Regions from separate parts of the Chitinophaga defluvii genome, predicted to be linked through region 1. Evidence: riboswitches for the same ligand, from Rfam matches in the RefSeq annotation. Region 1 holds a riboswitch; each other region holds the start of a gene.
The links. Region 1 has a riboswitch for cobalamin ahead of ABR189_RS15205 (TonB-dependent receptor plug domain-containing protein). Riboswitches for the same ligand answer to the same signal wherever they lie in the genome.
Positions count from the first base shown of each region.

Region 2: it holds a riboswitch for cobalamin, as region 1 does, so the genes downstream of both, ABR189_RS07085 (TonB-dependent receptor) here and ABR189_RS15205 (TonB-dependent receptor plug domain-containing protein) in region 1, are expected to answer to the same signal.
Region 3: it holds a riboswitch for cobalamin, as region 1 does, so the genes downstream of both, metE (5-methyltetrahydropteroyltriglutamate--homocysteine S-methyltransferase) here and ABR189_RS15205 (TonB-dependent receptor plug domain-containing protein) in region 1, are expected to answer to the same signal.
Region 4: it holds a riboswitch for cobalamin, as region 1 does, so the genes downstream of both, ABR189_RS26575 (ribonucleoside-diphosphate reductase small subunit) here and ABR189_RS15205 (TonB-dependent receptor plug domain-containing protein) in region 1, are expected to answer to the same signal.

Region 1 is NZ_JBEXAC010000002.1:346,722-352,302, forward strand. Features, by position in the region: gene ABR189_RS15190 (MFS transporter) at 1-558, shown strand, start outside; gene ABR189_RS15195 (EamA family transporter) at 689-1,570, shown strand; gene ABR189_RS15200 (tetratricopeptide repeat protein) at 1,743-2,393, shown strand; cobalamin riboswitch at 2,546-2,766, shown strand; gene ABR189_RS15205 (TonB-dependent receptor plug domain-containing protein) at 2,881-4,833, shown strand; gene ABR189_RS15210 (DUF6580 family putative transport protein) at 4,866-5,462, shown strand; gene ABR189_RS15215 (bifunctional adenosylcobinamide kinase/adenosylcobinamide-phosphate guanylyltransferase) at 5,459-5,581, shown strand, end outside.
Region 2 is NZ_JBEXAC010000001.1:1,877,733-1,883,313, reverse strand. Features, by position in the region: gene ABR189_RS07095 (MutS-related protein) at 1-433, opposite strand, end outside; gene ABR189_RS07090 (metal-dependent transcriptional regulator) at 477-1,136, opposite strand; cobalamin riboswitch at 1,260-1,462, shown strand; gene ABR189_RS07085 (TonB-dependent receptor) at 1,585-3,600, shown strand; gene ABR189_RS07080 (YncE family protein) at 3,626-4,786, shown strand; gene ABR189_RS07075 (PKD domain-containing protein) at 4,829-5,581, shown strand, end outside.
Region 3 is NZ_JBEXAC010000001.1:141,456-147,036, reverse strand. Features, by position in the region: gene ABR189_RS00615 (TetR/AcrR family transcriptional regulator) at 1-621, opposite strand, end outside; gene ABR189_RS00610 (ExbD/TolR family protein) at 960-1,370, opposite strand; gene ABR189_RS00605 (MotA/TolQ/ExbB proton channel family protein) at 1,437-2,153, opposite strand; gene pepT (peptidase T) at 2,244-3,491, opposite strand; cobalamin riboswitch at 3,864-4,070, shown strand; gene metE (5-methyltetrahydropteroyltriglutamate--homocysteine S-methyltransferase) at 4,226-5,581, shown strand, end outside.
Region 4 is NZ_JBEXAC010000002.1:3,148,831-3,154,411, reverse strand. Features, by position in the region: gene ABR189_RS26595 (hypothetical protein) at 1-293, shown strand, start outside; gene ABR189_RS26590 (YegJ family protein) at 318-1,208, opposite strand; gene ABR189_RS26585 (hypothetical protein) at 1,301-2,461, opposite strand; gene ABR189_RS26580 (ABC transporter ATP-binding protein) at 2,427-3,068, opposite strand; cobalamin riboswitch at 3,346-3,553, shown strand; gene ABR189_RS26575 (ribonucleoside-diphosphate reductase small subunit) at 3,670-4,647, shown strand; gene ABR189_RS26570 (ribonucleoside-diphosphate reductase subunit alpha) at 4,740-5,581, shown strand, end outside.

The DNA.
Region 1 (5,581 bases):
GTAGCGATCGCTATCAGTATATTGCTGGTACTGATTTTCTCCAAATACTTTTACATGGCCAGTCTTACCAGTTATTATACTTTTTACCTGATAGACAAGTTCCATGTATCCGTACAGAGTGCGCAGATGTATTTGTTCATTTTCCTCTTTGCAGTAGCTGCCGGCACCTTTATCGGCGGTCCGGTAGGCGACCGTATAGGACGTAAATATGTGATCTGGATTTCTATACTTGGCGTGGCTCCTTTTACACTTTTATTGCCGCACGTGAATCTTTTCTGGACGGCAGTATTAAGTGTGTTCATTGGGGTAATTCTCTCTTCCGCATTCTCTGCCATCCTGGTGTATGCCCAGGAGCTGATGCCCGGAAAGGTAGGTATGATTGCCGGCCTGTTCTTTGGTCTGGCATTTGGTATGGCTGGTATAGGCTCCGCTTTGCTGGGCAAGCTGGCTGATATGACCAGTATTAATTATGTATACCAGGTATGTGCTTATCTGCCGTTAATTGGTTTGTTTGCCTGCTTCCTACCCAATGTAGAAGGCAATAAAGCCCGCAAATAATATTCCTGTAGCAGGCTGTTGTACACGTCTTTATCAGCAACGGCCTGCTACTAATATCATTGTCCTATCTTTGCAGCTCCCCCGTTGTACCCAGCCATTTTGCTGAGGTATTATTATAAATTGACTGTTTATGTGGAAAGGCATTTTGTTGGTGTTGACCGGTGCCTGTAGTTTTGGTATTTTATCCACTATTGTTAAGCTGGGCTATCAGCAAGGATTTACACTTGGCGAACTTTGTGCCCTGCAGGCCGGTATCGGGATGGTGATATTATGGTTACTGCATTTTTTCTCCCGTGCTCCTACCCCTTCCCTGAAGCACCGCGATGTCCGTACCTTCTTTATCCTGGGGAGTTCTACCGGGATGGTCAGCATCACCTATTACCTGAGTGTACAATATATTCCTGCCAGCGTAGCTATCATCCTGCTGATGCAGTTTACCTGGATGAGTATGCTGGCCGAACTGATCATTTATAAGAAACGGCCTTCCCCCATCCAATGGGTAGCAGTAGCATTAATTCTTACCGGTACGCTGATGGCAAGTGGTATACTTAACCACAACAATGCCACGCTTCATTGGCAGGGCCTGGTTTTTGGCCTGCTCGCAGCGCTGTGTTATACGATCTTTATAGTAGCCAGCAGTAAGGCCTCCGGCACCTTATCGCCAGTAGTTAAAAGTGCCTGGATGGTAACAGGTGCTTTTGTACTGATCTGCTGTATTTTTCCGCCTGCCTTTATTTTCAATGGAAAACTCACCTCCACCCCATTATTGCTTTGGGGGCTTCCGCTGGCTATTTTCGGGACGGTATTGCCTCCCCTGTTATTTTCCAAAGGAATGCCTAAAACGGGACTGGCCCTGGGGGCTATACTCAGCGCGGTAGAATTGCCGGTAGCTGTATTATCAGCCACCATTATGCTGAAAGAAGCAGTTTCCCTGATACAGGTAGCAGGCATTTTTATTATACTGCTGGCCATTGCGGCAGCTAATTTGCGTAAGCGCGTACCTGCTTTATAGCGCAGCCTACCGGGAAGCCATCATTAAATGGTAGTTTTTATTTATCTTTGCTCCCCGCCAGCATGGTATTCATTATACCTCCGGGTTATTGTAAGGCGTGACAACCTGCAATAAACCCATCACATGCGGCAGTGGCGCAAGATAACGACAACTCAGATTAATATTTTTTTGGATGAAAGCATTTAACATTTTTATTCTATACCGTTTTCCAATTGGTATCCTATTATTGCTGGTGGGTATTACCCTGGGTATTACTATTGGTTGGTGGGAAGCTACCATTTTGCTTGTATTGGGCGTGATCTGCCTGGTTACACACCTGATGTTCGGACCTATGCGCCTGGTACAGGAAGCAGTAGAAGCCGGAGATATCGAAAAGGCTACCGCGCTGATGAACCAGGTAAAATTTCCTAAATTATTATACAAGCCTATCCGTTCTGTTTATTTTTTCATGCAGAGCAATATGGCGATGTACAACAAAGATCTGGACAAGGCTGAGGCCACTATCCGGCAGAGTATCAAATCCGGCAGCCCTATGAAAGAGTATGAAGGGATGCAATACTTTCAGCTGGGTACTATTGCTTACCAGAAGAACGACCTGAAAACGGCAGATCAGAACCTGAAAAAGGCAATCCGCATGGGATTACCTGATAAGGAAAATACTGCCGCCGCATTGCTTACCGTAGCGTCTATTGCGATGAGCCGCCGGGACTTTAAATCTGCCAAAGATTATTTTCGCAGGGCTAAGGCACAAAAGCCTACCACTGATCAAATCGTTAGCCAGATCAAAGAAATGGATAAATACATTTCCCGTATGCCGGGTTGATTCTTTCCCGGTTACAGGATCATCATATTAATACAACAGGAAGGTGTCTCTACTTTTGAGGCACCTTTTTTATTTGGGGTACCTGATGTGGCAGAGAGTGGTTTTAAGTGCCCCTCCCCCATAGTCCCTTTGTGCATTACACAAAATTGCCGTAGGTTTGCTGCGCATTTGGTTGCTACCGGGTAAAACCGGGCGCATTAAAAAGGGAATCCGGTGTAATTCCGGAACTATCCCCGTAGCTGTAATCCCGCGCTGTTTTTACCGAACAGCTGGTTTTCCGGACCAATTATGTCACTTCACAGCTGATGCTGTGTGGGAAGGCGGTCCAGGAAAGCGGGTAAGTCAGAAGACCTGCCACCTGCCATTTTATTCAGTGCTTTCGGGTGAAAAGCCAGGAATTTAACGCTGTTGCAGGCATTATTTTCTTTCCTTTATTTATTTCTCCCAGGAGCGCGCATTTACTCATCAAAAAACGCTTATCCGTATTATGCGCCGGAATCTTTACACTTACGCTGCTATTATTACAGCCTTATTTACCATCAACACTGTCACTAACGCACAAGACACTGCTCAAACAAATCATTTAAACGAAGTGATCGTCACGGCATCCAAATTTGCCCAGAAACAGGGAGAAACGGGGAAAGTGATCACTGTCCTTACCCGTGATTACCTGGAAAAAAACAGTGGCAAATCATTAACTGCTATTCTGAACAACCAGGCAGGATTAATGATCAATGGTGCAGAAAGCCCATTAGGTAACAACCAGGAAGTATATCTCCGTGGTGGGGTTACTGGTAATACCCTCATATTGATAGATGGTATCCCCGTAAATGACGCCTCCCAGATAGCCAACTCCTTTGATCTTAATTTCATCAATCCGGAACTGATCGATAGAATAGAAATACTCAGAGGCAGCCAGTCCACTTTGTATGGCTCCGATGCAGTAGCCGGTGTGATTAATATCATTACAAGAAAACCAGGTGAAAAGAAAGCAGGCATCTATGCCAATGGTTCATATGGCACATTCAACACCTACCAGGGTAGCGCTGCACTGAACGGCACCATCAATAAGTTCTCTTATATATTGGGATACAAGTACCAAAAATCTGACGGGTTTTCTACTGCAAACGATTCTTTAGGCAAAAATGATTTTGATAAAGACGGGTTTAAGCAAAATAATGTGTTCGCCAAGCTGGCTTTCCAGGCTACCGACCGGTGGAAGGTGCAGTACATGCTCAATTTGAGTGATTACAAAACAGACCTGGACGCAGGAGCTTTTACTGATGACAAGGCTTACAACGCACATAACAAGTACATACAAAATGCCATCAGCAGCAAGCTGGATTTTGGAAAAGGATCCTGGAATATTGTATACAGCTATCAGCGTAATCAACGTAACCTCTCCAAAGATTCCAGTTATATTCCTGTAGGTCCGTTTCCTACCAAATATGTGGATGGAGAATACGTATCAAATACCCACCAGATCGAAACTTTTGTGAACTGGGATGTTACGCGTGAAATACAATTGCTGGCAGGTGCAGATTACAGAACTTCCAGCACGGATCAGCACTACAGTTACATAGGCACCTATCCCGGAGCTGCGATGGAAACCACCCGCTTAGGTAAAGACAGTGCACACAGCAACCAGTTCAGTCATTACGCCTCCCTCCTCTTACACAACCTGGGAGGATTTAATCTTGAGCTGGGTGGCCGGTTTAACTACCATAACATTTATGGTAACAATCAAACCATCTCCTTTAATCCTTCTTACCTGATCAATGATCAGCATAAATTCTTTATCAATCTGTCTTCTGCCTATAAGGTACCTTCCCTGTATCAGTTATATTCCGAGTTTGGTAACAGATTATTGAAACCGGAATCTTCTGTTAACTATGAAGGAGGATACCAGGCTTCGGTATTAAAAGACAGACTGAACTTCCGAGTAGTAGGCTTTAAGCGCGATACCCGTGATCTGATTGTTTTCTTCACAGAGCCGGTAACTTACAAAAGCTATTATATCAACAATGATAAGCAAACAGCTTATGGTGCAGAACTGGAAGCCACCTGGAATATTACAGATCAGGTAAAGTTACAAGCTAATTATACTTATACCGATGGTAAAATATCCTTGCAGGATACCAGTTACTACAACCTGTACCGTATGCCCAAACATGCGGTAAACGCAGCACTTGGTTACCAGGCAACGCCAGCATTATACCTGAGTACACAATTCAAATACCTGACCAAAAGATGGGAACCAGGCAATACCCGCTCGCTGGATCCGTATTATACCATTGATATTTATGGAGAATACAAAGTGTGTAAAGGCGTAAAGGTCTTCGCTGATTTCAGAAATATTACCGATCAGGAATACTTTACTATCAGGGGGTATAATAATCGTAAGTTTAACTTTACAGCTGGTATCTCCTGCAATTTTTAATGATTTATTATTTGACCGCAAACTAAAATATTATGTCACTTAAAAGTTTAAATCCACGCTTAGGCGTACTGTTGCTTTTCATCTTTGCCGCAGGGCTTATACGGGTATTGGCAGGCGGGCAGGTCACTCCATTTTCTAATATTTCTCCTATTGGCGCCATGGCGCTTTTTGGTGGTGCTTATTTTTCCAGTAAAGGTAAATCCTATGGTTTTCCGCTGCTGACCCTGTTTTTAAGTGATGTGATCATGATGCAGCTGTTTTACAGGGAGTATACCCAGGGCTTGCTTTACAGCGGCTGGATATGGACCTATATATCGTTTGCGGCGATGGTGCTGGTGGGTCAGCTGATCATTAAAAAAGTAAGTGCAGGCAGCGTGATACTTGCAGCTGTAGCGGCAGCGTTAACACACTGGCTGATAGCTGACTTTGGCGTATGGTTAGGTGGTGGTACCGATATCACTACCGGGCAGCCCTACACGAGAGATATAGCAGGGCTTATCAAATGTTATACACTGGCCATCCCATATATGAAGAATATGCTGATAGGCAACCTCATCTATGGAGCTATTTTCTTTGGTGGTTTTGAAATAGCCCAGCGCAGATTTCCGGCGCTGGCGGTTAAAATATGATACACCTCATTACCGGTGGTGCACGATCCGGGAAAAGCAGCTATGCACAGCACCTTGCCTTATCGTTATCCTCACAACCGGTATATGTTGCTACCGCCAAAATATGGGATGATGGTTTT
Region 2 (5,581 bases), on a different contig from region 1:
GCAGGGAATATGCCCCCCAACCTTTGATCAAACCTGATAAATAATGGAGGAGAAAAGTAATTTGTTCTATACCCGTTTTTATTAGATAATATTCGTTGGTAGGCTTCCATTTGTATTTCAGTCCCTGGTAGGTAGCATCAATAATATTGTCCCGCAACGGGTCGGCAGTTAGCCGCATATAATGTTCTGCCAGTTCCACCCGGTAAGGATCTACTTCCTGGGGCACCGGATGTTCTATAAAGAATTTAAGCAGCTCGCTGCGTTGGTACAGGAACGTAATATCTGCCGAAGGGGAGGCCAGCATTTCATTCAGCTTATCTTTTCCACCTGGAGTACTGGTTTTATTAAACAGGGAGAAAATGGAGCGCATCCCCTTATCTTCTCTGAACAGTTCCAGGTCCTGTAATGTTTGCTGATCTATTTCAAATGCCATGTTTCTGCTTATTATTTGCCGGCCAGGTATAATTGGATTGTATTTAAATTACCAGCACACTTTCTGCAAACTTCTGGGATACCGTAGTAGCAGTCCCCTTTCCAATTTTTATGATCACAGAATTATCAAATGCGATCTTCTCCATCAATGTGATGTTGGTGCCAATGGCTACTTTTAACTGTTGCAGGTATTGCAAAAATGCGGTGGAAGTATCTCTTACCCCTACTACCTGGCAGGTTTTACCAGCTTCTATTTCTATCAGGGTTGTTTTGGAAGCAGCAGGTATTTGTCCGTCTGATTTGGGAATAGGGTCGCCATGCGGATCGTATTTAGGATAGTCCAGGAATTTATCCAGGCGATCGGCCAGGTCTTCATGATGAATATGTTCCAGTTGCTCTGCAATGTCATGCACTTCGTCCCAGGTATAGCCTAATTTTTCCTGCAGGAATACTTCCCATAAGCGGTGCTTACGGATCACCAGCAAGGCGGCTTTTTGTCCTTTTTCGGAAAGGCGGGCGCCTTTTTTCTTATCGTACTGAATAAGCTTTTTTTCTGTGAGCTTTTTAAGCATATCAATCACAGATGCAGGGTTATTCCCCAGCACTTCTGCAATGCCAGTAGCACTGGCTTTCCCTTCTTCTTTGCCACACAGATGATAAATGGCTTTCAAATAGTTCTCTTCCGAAAAAGTTTGTGTACCCATCGGGCAAAGATAATAAATTAACCATCAGGGATAACCGGACTTACCATAGCGGTTAGGCCGGGCTGCTCCCTCCTTAAATTATCAAGCCATTATGATCAACTTGTCTAATTAAGTTAAATAATCCTACCTTTGCCCCGCATTGGTTCATTGCTGTCCGCTCCGGACTTCAATGATTAAAAGGGAACTCGGGTGCAAATCCCGGACAGTCCCGCTGCTGTAAGTCTCGCTAATGTTATGGCAATACCAGATGACCACTGTTGATTTCAATGGGAAGGTCGCCAGAAACAGAGATAAGTCAGAAGACCTGCCGTGCAATATCGTTTTTAAGCTTTCGTGGAATGAAGCTTGGAAATTAAATGATCTGCCGGCTAAGGCTGCCTGAGCATTTTTTCCGATTATTTTCCCGAATTACGAAAGCCATTTTGATGTAACATCAAACAGGTTTTATATGTGTACCAATGAATGCATGCGTTCAAGGGTAGCAAAGCTATATGGCTTTGCTTGCTTACTTGTATGTTTTGTGCTGCCTGTTTGCGCGCAGGAAAAGGATAGCCTCACCATTAAACAGCTGAAAGAAATTGCCGTAAAGGGGCTGCGTCCAGCTCAGGAAATAATACCGGCACAAACACTCGAAGGGAAAGAGCTGGAAAGGCTGAACAGCCATTCCGTAGCAGATGCTGTGCGGTTTTTCTCAGGCGTTCAGATAAAGGACTATGGCGGTATAGGTGGCTTAAAAACAGTAGATGTGCGCAGTATGGGCACCAACCATCTGGGTGTTTTTTATGACGGCATACAATTGGGCAATGCGCAAAACGGACAGATTGACCTGGGGAAATTTTCCCTGGATAATATGGAACAGATAGCCCTGTATAACGGCCAGAAAAGCACCATCTTCCAGCCTGCCAAAGACTATGGCTCTGCAGGATCCATCTATTTAACTTCTCTTAAACCCCGGTTTACCGAAGGGGAACATACGCACCTGCGGGCCACCTTTAAAACAGGCTCCTTTGGGTTGATCAACCCCTCTCTGTTATGGCAGCAAAAAGTAAACAGGCGTATTAACAGCACCATTAGTGCGGAATGGACGCAGGCACATGGCCGGTATAAGTTCAGGTACAAAAAGAAAAATGGATACGATACCACCGCTATCAGAAAAAACGGAGATGTAAATGCCTTCAGACTGGAAGGAGGACTAAACGGAATAATAGACAAGGGCGAATGGAGTACTAAGGTTTACTACTATAATGCAGAACGTGGCCTACCCGGGTTTGTGGTTAAAGGTGTTTTTGGCCATATAGACAGACAATGGGATGAAAACCTCTTTATACAATCCTCTTTCCGTAAGGATGTCAGTAAAAAATACAGCTTGTTGTTAAATGCCAAGTATGCAGACGACTATACCCGCTATGTAGCTCCCGATACCGCAGCATTACAGGTCGACAATCATTACCGTCAAAAAGAATTTTACTTCTCCGCAGCTAATCAATATGCACTCACCTCATTCTGGGATATCAGCCTTTCCGGCGACTTCCAATGGAATAAACTGGATGCCGACCTTCCTGAATTTCAATATCCGGTACGGTATACCACTTTAGTTGCTGCGGCCTCTGCCATACATTTTTCCCGCTTCAAAGCCCAGGCCAGTGTTCTGGCTACTATTGTGAATGAAACCGTGAAGGTGAAATATGTAGCCCCTCCCCGGCAGGAATTTACCCCTGCGGTATTTATTTCCTGGCAGCCATTCCTGTCGCCTGCCTTTAATATAAGGGCATTCTATAAGCGGATCTTCCGGATGCCCACTTTTAACGATCTCTATTACACAGACCTCGGCAACTCTAATCTCCAGCCGGAATTTGCTACACAATATAACTTAGGCGCTACCTATACCAGGGTATTTGAGCATAAAGCCCTGCAGCACATCAATCTGGAAACAGATGTTTATTATAATGAAATAACGGAAAAGATTGTAGCCATGCCGGCAGCCAGCCAATTCCGGTGGACTATGATGAATCTGGGATTTGTGCAGATCAGGGGAATAGATGTAAAGGCCCAGGCAGCCTGGCAATGGCAAAATAAGGTACGGCTCAATACCCGGCTCTCCTATACCTATCAGAAAGCCCAGGACTTTACAGATCCGGAAGATTTCTACTATCGTCATCAGATCGTATACATTCCCTGGCATAGTGGATCCCTGGCAGCGAATACCAGCTATAAAAACTGGGATCTCAACTACAGCCTGTTGTACAATGGAGAACGCTACAACGGCAAAGCCAATATACCCGAGAACCACCTGCAACCTTGGTATACCAGTGATATCTCTGTGGCCAGATCACTACAGTTTAAGCAGGTGGGATGTAAGATTACTGCACAGGTCAATAATGTGTTCAACCAATATTATGACGTGGTTTTAAGCTATCCAATGCCAGGCAGGAATTACAAGTTTACCCTGGCAGTTAATATTTAAACATAAATACTGAAATACCTAAAATATGATGACAAGAACAACATCCATTAAGTACCTCCTCCTTATCTGTTTATCAGGTAATATGCTGCTTACTGCATGCCGGCAGGAAGAGCCGGTCATTCCTCCGGTGGTAACTCCCGTAGACACTCCCGTACATAAAACAGTGGTAAAAGGTTTTTACCTGCTGAATGAAGGTAACATGGGAAGTAATAAGGCTACCCTGGATTATTATGATTATCTCACCGGCAATTATAAAAAGAATATCTACGCCGAAGCCAATCCCAACGTAGTAAAGGAAATGGGAGACGTAGGCAATGATATTCAGATATACGGCAACAAACTATTTGCAGTGATCAATGTATCCAACAAAGTAGATGTATTGGATGTTGCCACCGCCAAACATCTGGGAGAGATTTCCGTACTTAATTGCCGGTATGTAACATTTCATAAAGGCAAAGCATATATCTCCGCTTACGCCGGTCCTGTAAAAATTGATACCAAAGCACCTATCGGCATTGTTGTGGAAGTAGATACCGCCACCCTGCAGATAACCCGCAAAGTAGAAGTGGGGTACCAGCCGGAAGAAATGGCAATTATCAACGGAAAGTTGTATGTCGCCAATTCAGGCGGTTATCGTGTTCCTAATTATGATAGTACCGTTTCTGTCATAGACCTGAATACTTTTAAGGAAATTAAAAAGATCGATGTTGCCATTAACCTCCACCGGCTAAAAGCAGATCAATACGGCGATATATATGTTACCTCCCGCGGCGATTACCAGGAAGTACCCTCCAGGTTGTTTTTAATAGACACTAAAACAGACCTGGTAAAAAAACAATTCGACATTGCAGCCAGCAACCTTTGCATCGTAGGCGACACCGCATATATATACGGGTCTGAATTTAATTACAACACCTTCAAGTGGACCATCTCCTATAATATGGTAGATGTAAAACAGGAAACAGTGATCGGTAAAAACTATATTACTGATGGCACCACCGATAAGATCAAAATGCCCTATGGCATAGCCGTAAACCCCATCACAAGAGAAATATTCCTGACGGATGCCAAGGGCTTTACAGCGCCTGGTACATTATACAGCTTCACTAAAGATGGGAAACAGAAATGGTCTGTTACTACCGGTGATATTCCGGCACACTTTGCATTTGTTCTTGGAGAAGAATAATCAAACAATCATTCCAATACTAACTATCAATAACTAATAAACATGAAGAAGAAAATTTTACAATGCGCATGTGCTGCCATGCTCCTGTTTACAGGATGTTACAAAGATGACATTAATGGCCTGAAAGACGACATCAACCTGATCAAAGAACAGCTGGCCAAGTATGAAACGTTGCTGAATGCATTAAACAGCCGGTTATACATCACCAGTTATGAAACCACAGGCGACAAGTACATCATCACCCTCAGTGATGGCACCAAATTGAATGTAGGGAACTCCCCTGCTTTTATCACAGTAGGTGCCAATGGCAACTGGCTGATTGATGGTATCGACAGTAAAGTACCAGCGCAGGGAGACCAACCCCAGCTAAGCATTGGTGAAAATGGCAACTGGGCTATAGATGGTACCGATACCGGCGTAAAAACCAATACTACAGTCAAAGCAGGCGTTACCTCTATTATGGCTATTGTAAAAGCCAATGAGCTGATGACCTTTATCTTCAGTGATGGTAAAAGTATTCAGTTAAAATCTACTGCTCCTGAAGTAAACATTACCACACCCATAGGAGGCTTTGTGTTCGACAAAATGAAATGGATAAAGATAGCTGCCACTGTAAAATATGATGAGGGTGCTGCCTATTCCTGGACACTTGGAACAGACACACTTTCTAAAACCCAAGAGTTACTGCACGTGTTCGCCAAGCCAGGCTCATACCTGCTTAAATTTTCTGCTAAAAACGGTATTGGTACCGGACAACAGGAAATAGTGGTTACTATTAAAGACAAGCAATATACC
Region 3 (5,581 bases), on a different contig from region 1:
GAGGATTGCTTTAAATACTTTTTTTAAATGATTGCTTAATCTTTTGGATAAATATGCTTTGAACTCCTCTGCAGGCATGCCTTCCAACCCTGCCAGCCTTCTGTGAAAGTCCTGGCCCGAAACAGCATGATTCAGTGTACCAAATAAGGTGGTGCCCATCATCAGCATATCTACGTCCTTATTAAAATCCCCATTACGCTGTCCTTCCATGATCAACTCGCGGATAAGATCGGACACCTCTTTTTTGTTTTCCGCAATCATATTACGCACCACAGTATCCCCTTCCCGGTTCAGCTGCTCCCTCACCATGATGCAATGCAAACGCTGGTTATCAAATACCTTATCAACAAAATTGTCAATCAGCCTGTACACCTTTTCCAATGGGGCTAATGTTTCATTTTTCAACAATCCTTCTACCACATCCTTGGAAGCCTGCATCTTTTGTTTCATAATAGCTTCCAGCAGTTTGTCCTTAGAACCAAAGTAATAGGATATCATTGCCACGTTTACATCCGCTTCCAGCGAAATATCCCTTACAGAGGTGCCATGAAACCCCTTTTCTGCGAATAGCTTTTCTGCCACATTGATGATAGATAACTGCTTCTCCGTGTATATGACCATGTCGTTCACAATGTTGAGGGAGCAAAACTAAACAAACGTTTAATTAAATCAAACGATTGTTTAAATAATTATTATTTACAATCATAATTGATTGTAAATAATAATTATACATATTGTACAGATTGTAAAATAAGGGCTTGGGGTACCAGAAAGGTATTGAAAGTTTATTAAGCGCTTAACTATTGGCTTAATGCAGGGAAGAAAAGCTGTGAGCTGCTGCGGGCAAAATGCAGCAAAACGCTACAAAAGCTGTTTAAAATGTTGCAGATAAGGTCATCCCGAAGTATTCGCTGCATTTATGCTAATAGCTAAAGACTAGCAGCTAACAGCCTAAAAAATTATCGTTTGCCGCTTTGCGGATTAGCAGTAGCCAGTACTACCCGGGCATTCAATTCGCGGGCTACCTCCATTACGCTCACTACATCTTCTACCGGCACCGACTTTTCTGCATTGATTACAATGGTAGGATCTACATGTTCATTGGTAATAGCGGGTACCAGCATTTGTTTCAGTCCTTCAAATGCTACTTTGTTAGTACCCACAAAAAATTCTCTTTTATCATTGATGCTCACCACTACCGTTTGTTTGGATTTGGTATTGCTCTTGGCCTTGGGCAGGGTAAGTTTGATAACATTAGGGTTAGCCAGTGTGGATACGATCAGGAAAAACAGCAGCAGAATGAACAATATGTCATTCAATGCTGAGTTATGCATTTCCACCTGTCTTTTATTTCGCCTGCGTAAATTCATAATAAGATTTGTTAAACATCCGGAACAACGATTTCATCTCACCAACCATCCATAGACGATCGGGAATTATTTTGTTGGCTCCTGTAAAATATCAATGAATTCGGACGATGCGTTTTCCATTTTGTGGATCACCTTGTCGATCTGTGCATTCAGGAAACTGTATCCGATAAATGCGATCAGACCAATGATCAGACCGGTAGCAGAGGTAATCATTTTTACATAGATACCACCGGCAATAGTACCCAGGGTAATATCAGAAGTGATGGAAATGTTAAAAAATGTCTGAATCATACCCGCAATGGTACCCAGGAACCCGAACATCGGGGCTATCCCTGCAATAATCGACAGGATCACCAGGTTTTTCTCCATACGGTATATTTCCAGCTTGCCCACATTTTCCATTGACTTTTCAATATTGTCAATAGGCTTGCCAATACGCTGAATACCTTTATCGATCATACGGGCAATAGGGCTGTTGGTGTTCTTTGCCAGAGAGCGGGCTGCAGCCATATTACCAGTAGTGATATGGTCCCGTATCATCGGCATGAAGTTATCTTCCAGCTTACCCGCTTTGGAAATGGTCATGTATCTTTCTACAAATACAAATACTGCAATCACGGAAAGAATCCCTAACGGGATCATCAGTACGCCCCCTTTCATCAGCATATCCATCAAACTGATCTGCTGGCTGGCTTCTCCTGCCGCATTAAGCGCAGTAGCCACTGTATCTGCTTTGGGGAGTCGTAAAGTATCCTGCAATAGTGTAATTAGTCCTAACAGCATGTAAGTAATTTTAAGCGATGCAAAAGTATTAATCTAAAACCAATAAACGGTTAAAGTAATAATAAAATTGCTAATTTCAATATTCTTTACTTAGCTGCGTTGCTCCCACACCTGTGCCAGATACACAATAGTTTGCACCGCTTTTTGCATATCCTGGATACTTACATATTCATGTTTGCCATGGAGGGCCATTTCGCCTGTAAAAATATTGGGGCAGGGTAATCCCATAAAAGACAGGCGGGAACCGTCTGTACCTCCCCGGATACTCATTTTAACAGGGGATACACCTACCTTGCGGATAGCCTCCTCTGCATATGCCATCACCTGCGGGTACTGATCAAGCACCTCTTTCATATTGCGGTACTGCTCAGCTACTTTTAAGGTAGCCCTTGCTCCCGGATAGGTAGCTACTACTTTCTCCATAATACGGCGCAGGTATCCTTCATGTCCTTCCAATGCTGCCGTAGTAAAATCACGTATGATAAAGTCGATTTCCGCTTTTTCTACCGTGCCCTGCATACGTACCGGATGGATAAATCCTTCCCGGTCTTCCGTAGTTTCGGGCGACAACATATCTTTTGGTAATGCTGCCAGCAGATCACCGGCTACTTTCATGGCACTTACCAGCTTATTCTTGGCAGATCCGGGATGAATACTGATACCATAGATCGTAATCTTTACGGCATCTGCAGAAAACGTTTCATCTTCTACGGCGCCCAGTTCTCCGCCATCCATTGTATAGGCAAACTGCGCACCCAACTTATCCAGATTTACCTTTTCTACGCCCTTGCCTATTTCTTCATCGGGTGTAAACAGGATACGGATATCACCATGCTTTACTTCGGGATGCTGCAACAGAAAATCCGCTGCTTCCACGATCTCTGCAATACCTGCTTTATCATCTGCTCCCAGCAAAGTAGTGCCGCTGGCAGTAATAATATCGTCTCCTTTCTTTTCTTTGAGATAAGGATGCTCCGCTACACGGATCACAATAGCCGGATCATCGGGCAACTGAATATCACCGCCATCATAATTTTTATGCACAATAGGTTTCACATTCGCACCGCTGCAATCGCTGGACGTATCCATATGTGAACAGAAGCAGATTACCGGAACTTTTTTATCTGTATTGGATGGAATCGTGGCATATACATATCCATGTTCGTCCAGCTCCGCATCCTTAATGCCTATTTCCTGCAATTCCTTTACGAGCAAACGACCCAGGTCTTTTTGCTTTGCAGTGGAAGGAAATGTTTCACTCATCGGATCAGACTCCGTATCTATTTGCGCATAACGTATAAAGCGCTCCGCTACCTTGAATTGATATTGCTTAAACATATTGCAAACGTAAGGAATTTTTAAAAGCGCCCGTTTCCCTACCTCTTACCTCTTAAAACGCTCCATACTACAAAGAGCTGCCGTAATATTTTCTGTTTATCTGCTTCACAAGGCATGCAAACAGCAAAATATGCCAAACAGCTATGCTGCTGTAGGATAATATACCAAACTTTCCATTCCACAGACAATATCTGTTCCACTTATCTACTTTTACACAGCACAAAAGCAATAAAACAAGCATATAAAATAGTATTTTATGCTGGAAACAGGCAAAAAAACAGGTTTATCCGCCTGATAATGGTTTCCATACAACTTACAGCTGTTACGGCAATGTTGAGGAGAAACTTACTTATATTTGCTCCGGTTCTTTATAACACAATTGCTGTTTGCGGTGTCCGGCTGTTATGCCGGAATTAAAAAGGAACCGTGTGTAAATCACGGGCTGACGCGCAACTGTAAGTAACCTTTGAAAAGGTTATGGTCAATGAACAATGTCCATTGTCGGGATACATTATCCGGATGAGAAGGACGACCATAACTGTTACAAGCCAGGAAACTTGCCACAAACAAATTGCTGTATGCTTTCGCGAAACAAAGCGCTTACAGGGCATTGAATACACTGCTGCTTCCCTCCGGGTGAAGTATGCCCCTTCATATCTCTGCATCTTTCTTCGCGAAAACATACCCGCTGTAAAGCACTTTACATTTTTAGTATCCTTTAAAAACATGCAAGTATGTTTACGAACATTCCAGGCTACCCGCGTATTGGTAGCAACAGAGAATTGAAGAAAGCCTGCGAAAGCTATTGGACAGGCAAGATCTCTTTAGAAAAGCTGGAGCTTACCGCCCGGCTGCTGCGTCAGCAAAACTGGGAACACCTCCAACAGGCAGGTATTGACCTGATCCCCTCCAACGATTTTTCTTTTTATGATCAGATGCTGGATATGTGCCTGGCCATGGGTGTGATCCCCGCACGTTTCAGACCACTGCAACAAAAGCTGGCCGACCCAGCCTGCCTGGAACTGTATTTTGCCATGGGCAGAGGCTATCAGAAAAATGGACTGGATATCACCGCGATGGAAATGACCAAATGGTTTGATACCAACTATCATTACCTGGTACCCGAATTTGATACACAGCAGCAATTTACCTTACTCTCTAAAAAATGTGTGCTTGAATTTGAAGAAGCTAAAAGACTGGGTATCCACACCAAACCGGTATTAATAGGGCCACTGAGCTTTTTGATACTGGGTAAAATAAAAGACCCTGCACTGAACAACGGTATCCTGCTGCAACAACTCCTGCCGGTTTATATCCAATTGCTCGCTGAACTGCAAAGAGCCGGTGCTACCTGGGTACAAATAGATGAGCCCTGCCTGGTAACAGATCTGGTAGCCGCGGATAAAGAACTATATGCAGATGCCTACACGAAAATAAATGCGGCAGTTCCTGATTTAAAGATATTGCTGACCACCTATTTCGGCGGGCTACAGGACAATACAGGATTGGCGCTGCAATTGCCTGTGCAGGCCCTGCACATTGATCTGGTACGGGCACCGGAACAACTGGACAGTATCCTCCCACAGCTTCCTTCACACATGCAATTATCGCTAGGTGTGGTAGACGGACGGAATATCTGGAAAAACAATTATGACGATAGTTTATCACTGATACAAAAAGCTGTGCAGGCATTAGGCGCCGCACGAATCATGCTCAGCACTTCCTGTTCTCTGCTCCACACGCCATACGACCTGGATCTGGAAACAGACGAGCAGGTGCTTTCCCCGGCAATCAAACAATGGATGGCATTTGCCAAACAGAAAGTAGCAGAGGTAATCGCACTAAAAAATATACTGGCAGGAGACAACAGTTTACTGGATGCCAACAGGCAGGCCATGCAAAACCGGAAAACTTCTCCCCTGATTCATAAACAGGCAATAAAAGAGCGGGTAAAAAATATTACAGCAGCAGATGCACAACGACTCCATCCTTTTCCTATAAGGCAGCAGATCCAGGAAGCCGTACTGCAGCTCCCGCTGTTTCCTACTACTACAATAGGCTCTTTTCCACAAACGGCGGAGATCCGCAAG
Region 4 (5,581 bases), 2.8 Mb from region 1:
TTGAATATCTCATTAAGTCAGTATACCATTTCATTGCCAAAAACAAAGATCTCGGGCAGGTAATGGAAGAAATCCTGAAATTCCTGCGTAAGAATATCTATGCCAATCCCAAAGCATTGCGCAATGCTTTTATAGAATTAAAAGAAAAGCTGGAACAGATTTCCCAGGATCCTTATGAACGGCGCTCTTTCCTTTACCTGGACATTATATCCTGGCTGGAAAGCAAAATAGCGGGTATTCCGGTGCAAACAATCATTAACCGGAAATTCATCAACAAAGAAAAAAGGATCTGATAAAAGAGGGTGCAGCTTATTTTACTAATCCTCCGGATGCAGTACCCGCCAACCATCAGGCCCGTTGTAGGTATATAGCTGCTGCCTGCTTTTGGAACCATCCGGAAATATACATACTTCTGTGACCAGGTAAAGATTCCTGCTGATCTTTTGGCGAACGGGAAAAGCCCGCAATATATTTTTGAATACAGGAAATCCATTTTCCTGCAAGCTTTTTCTAAAGGACAACTCCAGTATTTCCGCAGTACGCTCTACGATTTCACCATCCTGATATAATTCATTCATACGTTTGAGCAACATACGTGCTTCTTCCTGAAAATCCTTGCAGGCAATTGCCTTTTCAATATTGTGTTCATCATAAGCATCTTCCAGACAAAGGATGGCTCCCTCCGGTGTGGAAAAGTCATGCGGAAAATAATCTACCCCCTCATCAATATTAAGTCCGGTGTTTTTATCAAAATCAGCTATTTCATTTTCAGATAACCGGTCCCGGATAGCCCTGATTGTATACCCTCCGATAAGACGGCCATCCTCCAGTATCATCCAATCTGCAATACTCCCGGCATCAATACCTATCTCCTGACCATCCTTTATGCTATTAACAAATTGAGGTTTATTACCTACGATACCAAATAAATTACCTTCTTCATCAAAGCTGGGGGAGGTTAACCAGATATACTCCTGCTTGCCCTTGTCTTCTATTTTCACCTTTACTGAAAAATAGGTTTGTTCGGGGCGGGGTAACAACAAACTTTCCCTGAAGTATTCAAGCGTAAGCCGGGCCTTTTCCATGGCATCATTCATCCGCTCATCATCATCTGCTATAGTCACAACACCCGGAGGTACTCCTCCGCTCGCTGCTTTTTCTGCATGCCCTGAACGACGTTTACCAAATAATCTCGAAAATAATCCCATATACCAGGTTTCAAAAAAGATACCTTGTTTAAGATAAAAATAAAAAAGTGAATTTCGAAGTTTTTTTATCTGCTTTTGCAGATCCGGGTAACTTATTGAATAGCTTCTTTCAGTGGCTCGTATGTGGGATATCTTTTGAAAAAGATCCAGATAGCAGCTCCCTGCATCAACACAATCGCAGCAAGATGCCATTTCCCAAGTATCATGAACAACAATATAAATGCAATCAATAATACCCAACGCAGGTGCTTATCGGGGTCGAGGCGGGCAAAATACAATAAGCTCCGGAAAAGTAACAATGCCGAAAAGGCCAGCAACAATACTTTTAACAGATCGGCCGGCACCAGATGATGCCAGGTATTGACCACTACCATAATATACTCCGGCAAAAACAGGACCAGATACAACAGTGCCATTGATAAATATCTCTCAGACAATGACACCGGCAGATTACGGGTGAACTGCAATTGCTGATCTTCAAAATTCCTGTGCTGGAATATCAGCATAACGTGCGCAATGGTACATAATAGTACACCCAGCAATACCATCCGGATATCATATATATCCTGCTTCATTAGCCCAAATGTAAGCAGGAGCACAAATCCCGAAAACAATTTAGTACTCAGCAACATACGCGCATGGCCCGTCAATAATTCATATAAATAATAAAGTGCAGGAGGTTTTCTGAAGTGCTTATTCAACCACTGATTAAAACAACCTGAAAATGCAGTAATATCCGTATTACGCAACTTCCTTTCATATGTCCATACAGCAATGACACACATCAGCAGGTTAAAAAAGCATATACTCACAACAGGTATATATAGCTGATAACGTAGAGCAACAATTATCGCTATCAGTGAATACAGCAATACCGGAAAATATATGGAGATATGAATACATACCAACAGGCTTCTCCTCCTGCCGGTATTGCAGCCGCCCAATGTACTATATAGAAATTCATATCCTCTTGTGCTGAGGGTTTTCACCACATAATTCACGCATTTTGCATTATATAAAAACCATAACCCTAATACCAGCAATAAAAAGCTGGTATTGAACAAAAACCCTTTCATCAGCGAAAGGTGATAGGATAAAAGCTGACTACTTTCTACAGTACCGAAGAGCAGATAAAATAATAAAAGAAAAAAAACGGTGTTCCTGGTATAGAACCGGTGTGTGAATACTTTGGTCAGAATGCCTAATGCTATGCCCATCTTATCTGTAAACAATGTTTTTATGCTCCACGGCAAGCGTTGCGGTTACCGGCAATACACCTGGTGGTATTGGCTGGTGTGAGGTAATACAGAAAGTAACACCATCATCATAACACTCCTGTATCAGGGTATATAACACGGGTAAAGTGGCAGTATCAATAGTAATAAGTGGCTCATCCAGCAATATAACTGCTGGTGTACCAATAAAAGCCAGTAATAATGATAATTTTTTAAGCATTCCGCTGGAATAGCTGCTTACCGGGTTCTCCACAAATGCATCAATGCCCAGCAAAGTGGCCATCCTCCCTGTCATTGTGGTATCTCCTCTCTTGGTCGTGTTATATAATCGGATAAGATCCTTTCCTGTCAGAAATCCGGGATATACTGGTTCTGCCTCTGCATAGTTAACCAGCTGACGATAACGCACCGGTTGTCTTTTACTGCTGACTTGTCCTTGCAGTATAATTTCCCCTTCAAAAGGAATCAGGCCGGCCAGCATTTTCATGCAGGTAGTTTTGCCAGCTCCATTTTGTCCCTGCAGCCAATAAATCCCTCCTTTCAGCACTAGTTGGTCAATTGCCAGCACTTCGAAGGAGCCATAAAACTTTCTAACTTTTTGCAATGTGATAACTGGTGCCTGCATAAAAATAAATGTACAGTTTTCAGACTATTAATCCACTTTTCCCATGTCAAATAAATAAAATATATGCCCCATTCGCATTAAATATTTTCATCAATCAGGCAATTGAAAAATGGATGCACAAATGTGCGTTTCCCCCGGAACAAGGCATGTGTTTCGCGGCAAACCTAATGCTGTGCATACTTGCGAAATAGTTCACCTTTTTGTGAGATTCTTTTTCCACACCTGTTAAGAACTTTATCTCCCCTCCCTGTTAATCGTGCTTACATTTGCGATAGTTCTTACATTTTGCTGCTTTGGTTCCCGGTTGATACCGGGATTAATAGGGAATCGTGTGGAAATCACGAGCAGACGCGCTACTGTGATCCCGATTCCGTGCGCAAACGGTTTATGGTACCGGATACAAAGCCACTGTTTATCAATAGGTAAATGGGAAGGCATCCGGATACAGGGACAGCCAGGAGACCTGCCAAAACAGCCAAAATTTGTCAAAACCTTCGCGAGTTAAGGTATTGACGAAAGTGACATCCCCACCTCACAGTAGGATAGTTATCTTCCGTCGGGCCACCTTCTCTCTGCAGTTAACCATAAAATATTTTAACGTATGAACTACGAAAACGAAGTTTTACTCCGGGAGAACAAAGATCGGTTTGTGATATTGCCCATTAACTATCCCAAAATATGGGACATGTATAAAAAGCATGAAGCCAGTTTCTGGACGGCAGAAGAGATTGACCTGAGTGGAGATCTGAAGGATTGGGCCGGGCTGAATGATGGTGAACGTCATTTTATTTCACATGTACTGGCATTCTTTGCTGCCAGCGATGGTATCGTAAATGAAAACCTGGCTGTCAACTTCATGAGAGAAGTGCAATTACCGGAAGCTCGCTGCTTTTATGGTTTCCAGATCATGATGGAAAATATTCACTCTGAAACTTACGCACTGCTGATCGATACTTATGTGAAAGATCCTGCTGAAAAAGACAGACTTTTTCATGCCATTGAAACAGTACCTGCTGTTAAAAGAAAAGCAGAATGGGCATTACGCTGGATCGAAAACGGCAACTTTGCACAACGTCTGGTAGCTTTTGCGGCAGTAGAGGGGATTTTCTTCAGCGGCAGCTTCTGCTCCCTCTTCTGGTTAAAGAAAAGAGGATTAATGCCAGGCCTTACTTTCTCTAATGAACTGATCAGCCGGGATGAAGGATTGCATTGCGAATTTGCATGTCAGCTCTATAGTATGCTGGAACAAAAACTGCCGGAAGATGAAGTACGTGAACTGATCAGGGATGCAGTAGAAATTGAAAAGGATTTTATCGTGAACGCACTACCGGTAGACCTTATCGGTATGAATAGCCGTCTTATGTCTCAATACATTGAATTCGTAGCAGACAGATGGCTGGGCGAACTCGGATGTGCTAAAATGTTTAATACCCCCAACCCATTTGATTTCATGGAAATGATTTCATTACAGGGTAAAACCAATTTCTTTGAAAAACGCGTAGGTGACTACCAGAAGTCCGGTGTAATGGGCGGCGGCAGCAAAGAATCACAAACCTTTAGTTTAGAAGAAGACTTTTAAATAAGCCGTTAGCTATTGGCCATCAGTGTTTGGCTAATAGCTAACAGCCAAAAGCTAATCGCTATTTCTTTTACCCATTAAATTCAATACCCATGTTTGTCATAAAAAGAGACGGCAGAAAAGAAGCCGTTAAATTTGATAAAATCACTGCACGCATTGAAAAACTGTGCTACGGATTTAATCCGGAATATGTAGATGCCATTGACGTTGCTAAAAAAGTGATCCAGGGGTTGTATGACGGTGTAAGTACTACAGAACTGGATAACCTGGCTGCAGAAACAGCAGCTTCCCTTACCACAAAACATCCTGACTACGCCTTGCTGGCTTCCCGCATTGCCGTAAGCAATCTCCATAAAAATACCATCAAGTCGTTTTCCAAAACGATGAAGAAACTATATGAATATGTGGATCCCAAAACCAACAAACCAGCTGCTTTGCTGGCGGATGATGTATGGGAGATCATTAAAAAGAATGCAGACATTCTGGACTCCAACATCATTTATGACCGTGACTTTGCTTTTGACTACTTCGGTTTCAAAACGCTGGAACGTTCTTACCTGCTGAAACTGGATGGGAAAGTGGCAGAACGTCCGCAGCATATGTTCATGCGGGTATCTGTTGGTATCCATAAAGATGATATTGAAGCAGCTATTAAAACATATAACCTGATGAGTGAGCGCTGGTTTACACATGCCACGCCTACCCTCTTTAACGCAGGTACACCTAAGCCACAGATGTCTTCCTGCTTCCTGCTCACCATGCAAGGTGATAGCATAGAAGGTATTTATGATACCCTTAAACAAACCGCTAAAATCTCCCAGAGCGCCGGTGGTATTGGTCTTAGCATTCATAATATCCGCGCTACAGGATCTTATATCAGTGGTACCAATGGTACCTCAAATGGCATCATCCCCATGCTGCGCGTATTTAACGA